Regions from separate parts of the Pseudogracilibacillus sp. ICA-222130 genome, predicted to be linked through region 1. Evidence: a T-box and tRNA genes for the amino acid it is inferred to sense, from the RefSeq annotation. Region 1 holds a T-box; the other holds one or more tRNA genes.
What was found. A T-box is a leader RNA that pairs with one kind of tRNA and senses whether it is charged. The one in region 1 lies ahead of serS (serine--tRNA ligase), so its partner is inferred to be a tRNA-Ser.
Positions count from the first base shown of each region.

Region 2: it encodes a tRNA-Ser, which carries the amino acid that the T-box ahead of serS (serine--tRNA ligase) is inferred to sense. The anticodon was not compared.

Region 1 covers NZ_JBBKBG010000005.1:73,316-77,749, reverse strand. The annotation lists gene WKT09_RS04365 (BCCT family transporter) at 1-391, shown strand, start outside; gene WKT09_RS04360 (hypothetical protein) at 590-817, opposite strand; gene serS (serine--tRNA ligase) at 952-2,223, opposite strand; T-box leader at 2,269-2,479, opposite strand; gene pdxS (pyridoxal 5'-phosphate synthase lyase subunit PdxS) at 2,527-3,375, opposite strand; gene WKT09_RS04345 (D-alanyl-D-alanine carboxypeptidase family protein) at 3,392-4,434, opposite strand, start outside.
Region 2 covers NZ_JBBKBG010000001.1:234,683-239,116, forward strand. The annotation lists gene WKT09_RS01180 (peptidoglycan D,D-transpeptidase FtsI family protein) at 1-1,429, opposite strand, end outside; gene WKT09_RS01185 (superoxide dismutase) at 1,559-2,170, opposite strand; tRNA gene WKT09_RS01190 (tRNA-Phe) at 2,304-2,376, opposite strand; tRNA gene WKT09_RS01195 (tRNA-Ser) at 2,380-2,472, opposite strand; tRNA gene WKT09_RS01200 (tRNA-Ile) at 2,498-2,574, opposite strand; tRNA gene WKT09_RS01205 (tRNA-Met) at 2,587-2,660, opposite strand; tRNA gene WKT09_RS01210 (tRNA-Asn) at 2,666-2,740, opposite strand; gene WKT09_RS01215 (Na/Pi cotransporter family protein) at 3,026-4,434, opposite strand, start outside.

The DNA of each region.
Region 1 (4,434 bases):
GTATGAGGAAGTAAAAGACGATGTATACGAAGAATTAAAAGATAAAGCATATGATGAAGTAAAAGACGATGTATATGAGAAATTTAAAGATGAAGCATATGACGAAGTAAAAGACGATGTATATGAGAAATTTAAAGATGAAGCATATGATGAAGTGAAAGATGATATTTTCGAGGAACTGAAAAATAAAGCATATCACGAAGTAAAAGATGATATCTTCGAGGAATTGAAAGATAAAGCATATGAAGAAGTAAAAGATGACATTTTCGAAGAATTAAAAGATAAGGCATATGAGGAAATGAAAGATAATTTATATGACGAAATGAAGGAAGACTTAATCAATGACATCGTTCGTAATATAAATGAAGACGATAAGGAAGATAAGCGATAATAATAGGCCCAAATGGTTGAAGAGATTTCAATCATTTGGGCTATTTTCATCTATTGACATCTTTTTCTAATGATATGTCATCACGTACAGTTTTTAACAATTAGAAGAAAATTATCCAGTTAGGGGACTCGCTCCAACAATAGACACCTTTATAATTCGCGGAGTACCTACAGGGACATTTGGTGAGGAAATAACTTATCAGTTGGATTCTTGCAACTTTGAGTTGCATTCTTGCAACTTTGAGTCGTATTCTTGCAACTTTGAGTCGTATTCTTGCAACTTTGAGTCGTATTCTTGCAACTTCGAGTTGGATTCTTGCAACCTCGAGTCGGATTCTTGCAACTTCGAGTTGGATTCTTGCAACTTCGAGTTGGATTCTTGCAACTTCGGGTTGCATTCTTGCAACTTCGAGTTGGATTCTTGCAATTATCTTATCATGATAAGTGGCATTTTTTATACCACGCAAAAAGCTATCTGGAACCTCTGGCATAGCAAAGAATTTTCAAATGCATAATAAAATGACAAGTAGTGTCGTACAACTACTTGTCATTTATTTTCCTTTATTTAATTACCTCTACGCCACCCATATATGGACGTAATACATCCGGAACTACGACCGATCCATCAGCTTGTTGGTAATTTTCGATGATTGCTGTTACTGTACGGCCTATTGCTAAACCAGATCCATTTAATGTATGCACATATTCTAATTTTCCTTCCTTATTACGGAAACGAATACCTGCACGACGAGCTTGGAATGATTCAAAGTTTGAGCAAGAAGAAATTTCTCGATACGTATTTTGAGCTGGAATCCAAACTTCAATATCATATTTCTTTGCTGCGGTAAACCCTAAATCACCTGTACACATGCTCATCACACGATAAGGTAATCCTAATAATTGTAACACTTTTTCAGCTTGTCCAGTTAACTCTTCTAATGCTTCATAAGAATCCTCTGGTTTAACAAACTGTACTAATTCTACTTTATTGAACTGGTGCTGACGAATTAAACCACGTGTATCGCGCCCAGCAGAACCAGCTTCCGAACGGAAACATGCACTATATGCGACATATTTTGTTGGTAAATTTTCCTCTACTAAAATTTCATCCCGATGAAAATTTGTTACAGGTACTTCTGCAGTAGGAATGAGGAAATAATCTTCTTCTTCAATTAAAAATGCATCTTCTTCAAATTTAGGTAATTGACCTGTTCCTGTCATACTCGTACGGTTTACTAAATATGGCGGTAACATTTCTTCATATCCATGTTCATCGGCATGTAAATCCATCATAAAGCTAATTAATGCACGTTCTAATCGAGCCCCTAACCCTTTATAGAAAACGAAGCGGCTTCCAGCTACTTTTGCTGCACGTTCAAAATCCACAATGCCTAAATTGGTTCCAATATCCCAATGTGCTTGCGGTTCAAATGCAAATGAAGGAATTTCTCCCCAAGTGCGAACCATCACATTATCTTCTTCATCTTCACCAACTGGTACGGAGTGATGTGGAATATTCGGAATAGCCAACATAATAGCTTGTAGTTTTTCTTCTATTTCATTTAATTCTGTATCCAGTGCTTTAATATCTTTTCCAACTTGTTGCATTTCTTCAATGACTGCTGATGCATCTTGTTTTTCCCGTTTCATCGTAGAAATTTGTTTAGATACTTCATTTCTTTTTGCTTTTAATTGCTCTACTTCTGCAATGACTTCACGACGTCGACGATCTAGCTCACCAAAATGTGTTAATTCTGATAAGTCTTCACCTCGTTTTTCTAACTTTTGTACAATTTCATCAAAGTTTTGGCGTAAAAACCTTATATCTAACATACCATTTCCTCCTTTTATCCATAAAAAACTCCCATCCCTAATAAGAATAGGGACGAGAGTATTTTTTCCCGCGTTGCCACCCAAATTGAAGATATATCATCTATCTTCCAGCTTAAATGGATAACGGCCAAGTACCGAACTTATTCCTCATAAGTCTGTTTAAGGATGGATTCATAGCTATTTTTCATCGATTTACACCAACCATCGACTCTCTAAAGAAAACATCACTATTACTATTTCCTATCATTACATTTATATATTACCTATAGATTACCGTTTCAAACGGTAAAAATCAAGTACGAATTATTCACTACGATCTGCCATACGATCGAAACCAGTTAATGTACTCATTTCAATTCCTTTCATGGCAGTTCCTAAATCTTTTGATAACTCCGCGATTAATTTATAATCTGTATAGTTTTCTGTCGCCTGAACAATAGCACGAGCAAATTTTTCAGGGTTGTCCGATTTGAAAATTCCTGAACCAACAAAAACTCCGTCCGCGCCTAATTCCATCATTAATGCCGCATCTGCTGGAGTTGCTACCCCACCTGCAGCATAGTTGATCACTGGTAAACGACCTTTGTCACGAATATCCATTAAAACATCATATGGTGCTTGATTGTCACGTGCAAATACCATTACTTCATCTGCACTCATCGATACTAAACGTTGAATATCTGCATTTACTTGACGTAAATGACGAACCGCTTCGACAATGTTTCCAGTTCCAGGTTCTCCCTTTGTACGTAACATTTGCGCTCCTTCCCCGATTCGACGAGCAGCTTCACCGATGTTACGACATCCACATACAAATGGAACAGAGAAATCTGATTTTTTAATATGAAATACTTCATCTGCCGGTGTTAATACTTCACTTTCATCAATACAATCGATACCCATTGATTCTAATACTCGTGCTTCGATAATGTGCCCGATACGGCCTTTTGCCATTACTGGAATAGAAACAGCATTCATAACTTCCTCTGTAATAGTTGGATCTGCCATTCTAGCAACTCCACCTTCTTTACGAATATCAGAAGGTACTCTTTCTAATGCCATGACTGCTACAGCACCTGCCGCTTCAGCAATTTTCGCTTGTTCTTCATTTACGACGTCCATAATGACGCCGCCTCGTTTAAAATTAATCACTTCGTTATCCCCCTAGTTAGAATAAATCTGTTATTTTTGTAAAGAGACTTGCAAAAAATGAGCCAATACCACTCATTAATAAACTAAACCAATTTTTCTTTTCTACATCTTCTGTTGCAACGATATCTACTGTAAATGTTTTGTCTTCGTTAATATAACCAGGATCATTTTCACCTTCATATATTAATTTAGCTACTCCAACTTTATCGCCTTTTTTAATTGGTGCTTCTAATTGTCCATCTTTGTTCAATAATGATTCATCTATTTCATAGGAAACGTTATAATCTCCCTCAGTTCCTTTTTGAATTGGCGCAGAGATTTTTTCAGCAATTTCAATGCCTACTTTATCTTCTTTTCCTTTCGAAACATCTAATGTTTTTTCTGTTTCTAATTGGTACCCAGCTGGGAATAACTCTGCTTCACCGAATTCTTTGAAACCAAAATCTAATAATTTAGCTGTTTCTTTAAATCTTTCTTCGACACTTTTCGTTCTCATTACAACCGTAATTAAACGTTGTCCATCTTTTTCAGCGGTAGAAGTAAATGCATATCCAGCTAAATCTGTATGACCTGTTTTTAAACCATCTACACCTTCATAATAGAATTGTTTTAAGTTTTGTGAGTCATGTGGCAACATCCAGTTGTAATTTGTAATTTCTAATCCATCGAATGTTGTATTCGTTACACTTGTCGTTTCTAATACTTCCGGATAATCGGATACTAAATGGTAGGCTAATAATGCAGCAGACTTCGCTGATAAAAGGTTTGTGTCATCTGCCTTCGTTCCTTCTGGATGTTTTCCATCTAATAATTTATTATCTAATCCATTAGAGTTAACGAATTTAAAATCAGTTAAACCTAATTTTTCACCTGTTTCATTCATCAGTTCTACAAATTTACCTTCTGTTCCACTAATTAATTCAGCTAATGCAATCGATGTCGCATTATCCGAATAAATAGCCATTGCTTCGTATAATTCTTTTACTGTGTAATCTTTATCTTGGGTTAATCCAACACCAGAGAAGTTATTATTAGCAGAAATTTCATATGCATAATCAC
Region 2 (4,434 bases), on a different contig from region 1:
AATTTCGCATTGTTTGCATCCCTTCAGGATTAAACGTAGGGCTTCCCCCATTCGGGAAAGGTAAACGATAATCTCCACCAAGTCTTAAAGCTACATAGAACATATAGACGTTGGATGATCGTTTCAATGCTGAAATATCATTTACAGACCCAAGCACACTATATGATCCTTTTGGTTTCGTCCCTTTAATAACGATTGGACTATCATAAATCGTTTGACCTGGAGTAAATACTCCTGAATCTAATCCCGCTAATACAGTTGCACCCTTTACAGTCGATCCTGGACGATGTGCATCATAAAGGACTTTATGTGGTGTGTTTTCATATTTTCCCGTTTCTTTATTATAATGCTGTCCACTTAATGCAAGTATTTCTCCTGTTTTTGGATTCATTACAACAGCTAATGCATCTTCTAAATAAGTATTTCCGCGACTTTTCGCTGCTTTTAATTCTTGTAAAACAATTTTATCTACTTTCTTCTGAAAATCCATATCAATGGAGAGTACTAAATCTTTTCCTCTTTCACCAGGAACCATCACTTCTGTTCCAATGATTTGACCTGTTTTCGTTGTCGTATACTTTACTTTTTCTTTTCTTCCTCTTAACAGGTCCTCATATTGTTCTTCTAAACCACTCTTTCCAACACGATCATTTCGATTATATCCCCGTGTTAAATAATAATCTTCTTTTTCAGCAGGAATACCTTCGTCTTGTGATGTAATAGAACCAATAATAGATCGTAAAGTATCTTTATATTTATACTGTCTCTCCCAGTCTGTTGAAGTATTAATTCCAGGTAATTCAGATAAATTTTCAGCAATTTTAGCATATTCATCCATAGAAATATTTTCATTTTTAATTACTTCTGGAGTTAATGCATACGCTTTATCTAATTGACGTTTTATTGCAATAACTTGTAATTCCTCATCTGTAAAATCATCGATTTCATCATCTTTAATTCTTTCTAACATTAAATCATATTGTTCTTTATCATCTAATTCTTCTACTTCTTCATCAGATAATCTAGCAAAAACATCCTCTGTATTTTTTAAATAAAAATATTCTTTTCTTTCACGTTCTCTTATTTTATCGATTTCTTTCTTATCCATCGTCATATACTCAGTTAGTTTTTCTGCTAATTTTAATTTATCTTCTGCTTGTACTCGTTTTGGTGGTGTATATGTTATCGAATAAAGTGGCTCATTATCTACAACTATATTTCCATTTCTGTCTAAAATTTTACCACGTGGTACTGGTCGTTTAGATATATCTTGTACAGTACGATCAATTTCCTCTTGATAACTTGAACCGTCTAATATTTGTACAACTCCAAGTTGAATGACTAAAACGGCAAACAATAAAAATATAACGAAAAACGTAATATTTAATCGCAAGGGAATTCGAGATTTTTTATCTTTTTGTTGATTCATTGCTCATATCTCCCTATATAATATAATCATTTCACAACTTCTTATTATATCATTATTTTTCAAAAAACGATATATGAAACAGCATAAAAAAAACACGAAACAAATTTGTTTCGTGTTTTTATGATTTAATTATTTAGCTGCATCGTAATTTTTAGCAACTTCATCCCAGTTTACAACATTCCAGAATGCTTTTGCATATTCAGGACGTCTATTTTGATAGTTTAAGTAGTATGCGTGCTCCCATACGTCTAAACCTAAAATAGGAGTTTGTCCTTCCATAATTGGAGAGTCTTGATTTGGTGTGCTCGTTACTTCTAATTCGCCATTGTTTAGTACTAACCAAGCCCAGCCAGATCCGAATCTTGTAGCTGCAGCTTTTTCAAAAGTTTCTTTAAAAGCGTCAAAGCTTCCAAATTTCTCATTAATTTTGTCAGCTAGTTCTCCTGTTGGCTCTCCACCACCATTTGGTGATAGGATTGTCCAGAATAAGCTATGGTTTGCATGTCCACCACCATTGTTACGAACTGCTGTACGAATCTCTTCAGGTAATGCGTTTAAATCACTAATTAATTCATCTAATGATTTATTTTGTAAGTCCGCATGACCTTCTAGTGCAGCGTTTAAGTTTGTAACGTATGTGTTATGGTGCTTCGTATGGTGAATGTTCATCGTTTCTTTGTCGATTGATGGCTCCAATGCATCATATGCATATGGTAATTCAGGTAATGTAAATGTTGACATAATTAATTCCTCTCCTTTTTAAATTGAATTGCTTACATATTAAGATTATCAAACGTTTTCATCCCGTGCAAATATTACGCCTAATAATTTCTAGAGAAAAATAAAAACCAAGCAATGATTTGCTTGGTTTTTATGGCTCAGGACGGAATCGAACCGCCGACACAAGGATTTTCAGTCCTTTGCTCTACCGACTGAGCTACTGAGCCAACTGGAGGAGGAAGAGGGATTCGAACCCCCGCGGGCTTTGACACCCCTGTCGGTTTTCAAGACCGATCCCTTCAGCCGGACTTGGGTATTCCTCCAATGTTTATGTATGTATAAAATAAATGGTGGACCCAGCAGGACTCGAACCTGCGACCGATCGGTTATGAGCCGATAGCTCTAACCAACTGAGCTATGGGTCCTAATAAAATAAATAGCGGCGGAGGGAATTGAACCCACGACCTTTCGGGTATGAACCGAACGCTCTCGCCAGCTGAGCTACGCCGCCATATATGGCTCCACAGGTAGGGTTCGAACCTACGACCGATCGGTTAACAGCCGATTGCTCTACCACTGAGCTACTGTGGAATCTTTTTAATCTACTTATACCCGTTTGTTACTGTAGAATCTGTACAGTAATTTATTTCCATTCTTTTATGTTAAACTCTATTTATGAGTAACCGTATAATATGTAATAATTTGCAACATCCTTTGTTATTATAGGATATTATTTTTACTTTGTCCACTAAAAGCATAGAGGAAGATGTTTTTATATAGAAACAATTGTTATCTTCTTTCCGAAGCGACAAGATATAATTTATCACGTTTTTAAAATCATGTCAACAATTTATATAAAACATCTTCCTCTATTATTTAATTTTCACCTAAAACTTCTTCCGCAATGTTTACTGCATGATCTCCAATACGTTCTAAATTACTGATGATATCAACAAAAACAATTCCTGCTGATCCCGTACATAATCCTTCATTCATACGAATAATATGTTTCTTACGGAATTTACGTTCTAATTTGTCTATCTGATCTTCTTTTTGGATAACGATCAATGCTTCTTCACGGTCCATGCTATCTAATGCTTCTATAGCTTGTTTTACGGTTAAAATCGTTAAATCAAACATTTCATTTAAATCTTCTTGTGCTTGATCTGTAATATTTATTTTATTTGAAATTTTATAATCTGTTAACTCAATAATGTTCTCAAAATGATCTCCGATTCGTTCAATATCACGTACAGAATCCATTAAAGCCGTATGCTTAGCACTTTCTGACTCTGATAATGTTGTACTTGAAATACTTACTAAGTAATTGGTAATTTCTCTATCTAAGTTATTTAAAGCCCCTTCAATTTGTAAAGCCATTTCAGAGTGCTTCGTATCATGGGTAACCACATATGCACCCGTTTCAACTAAACCTTGGACACTATATTCTCCCATACGAATTATCTCTTGTTTTGCTTGAGACAAAGCAACTGTTGAAGACTGTTTAATAAATAACGGGTCTAAATGTTTCGGTTTATATTCAATGGTTACATCTTCTCCTGGAACAATTTTTGTAACTATCCAAGCTAATGCACCAATGAATGGAAATTGTATAATTGTATTGGCAATATTAAAACTTCCATGTGCAAATGCAATCGTCATTTCTGGATTTAAATTTAATGATGATTGTAAATAAGCTACATATGCTGTAAATGGTGTTAATAATAATAAGAAAATTGTCGCACCAATAAGATTGAAAATAACGTGAGTAAATGCCGCACGTCTTGCTGCCACTGAAGCACCTAATGAAGCTAAAATAGCCGTTATAGTCGTTCCAATATTATCCCCAAATAATACAGGTAGTGCCGCTTGTAAATCTACTGCACCTTCTGAAAATAATCCTTGTAAAATACCGATCGTTGCACTTGAACTTTGAACGATTAATGTGAAGACTGTACCAATTGCAAGCCCTAAAATCGGATTGTCACTCATACTTAATGTTAATTCATGAAAAACTTGTAAATCTCGCAACGGTTTCATTCCATTACTCATTAGACTTAAACCAAAAAATAGTGAACCAAAACCAAAAATGGTTTGTCCAATAATATTTACTTTTTGATTATTAAAGAAGAATAATAAGAAACAACCAATCGCCATAATAGGTAGTGAATATTCACTAATATTTAAACCAATAATAAATGCAGTTACTGTCGTACCGATATTCGCACCCATTATAACACCAATAGCTTGTCGCAATGTCATAAATCCAGCATTTACGAGGGCAA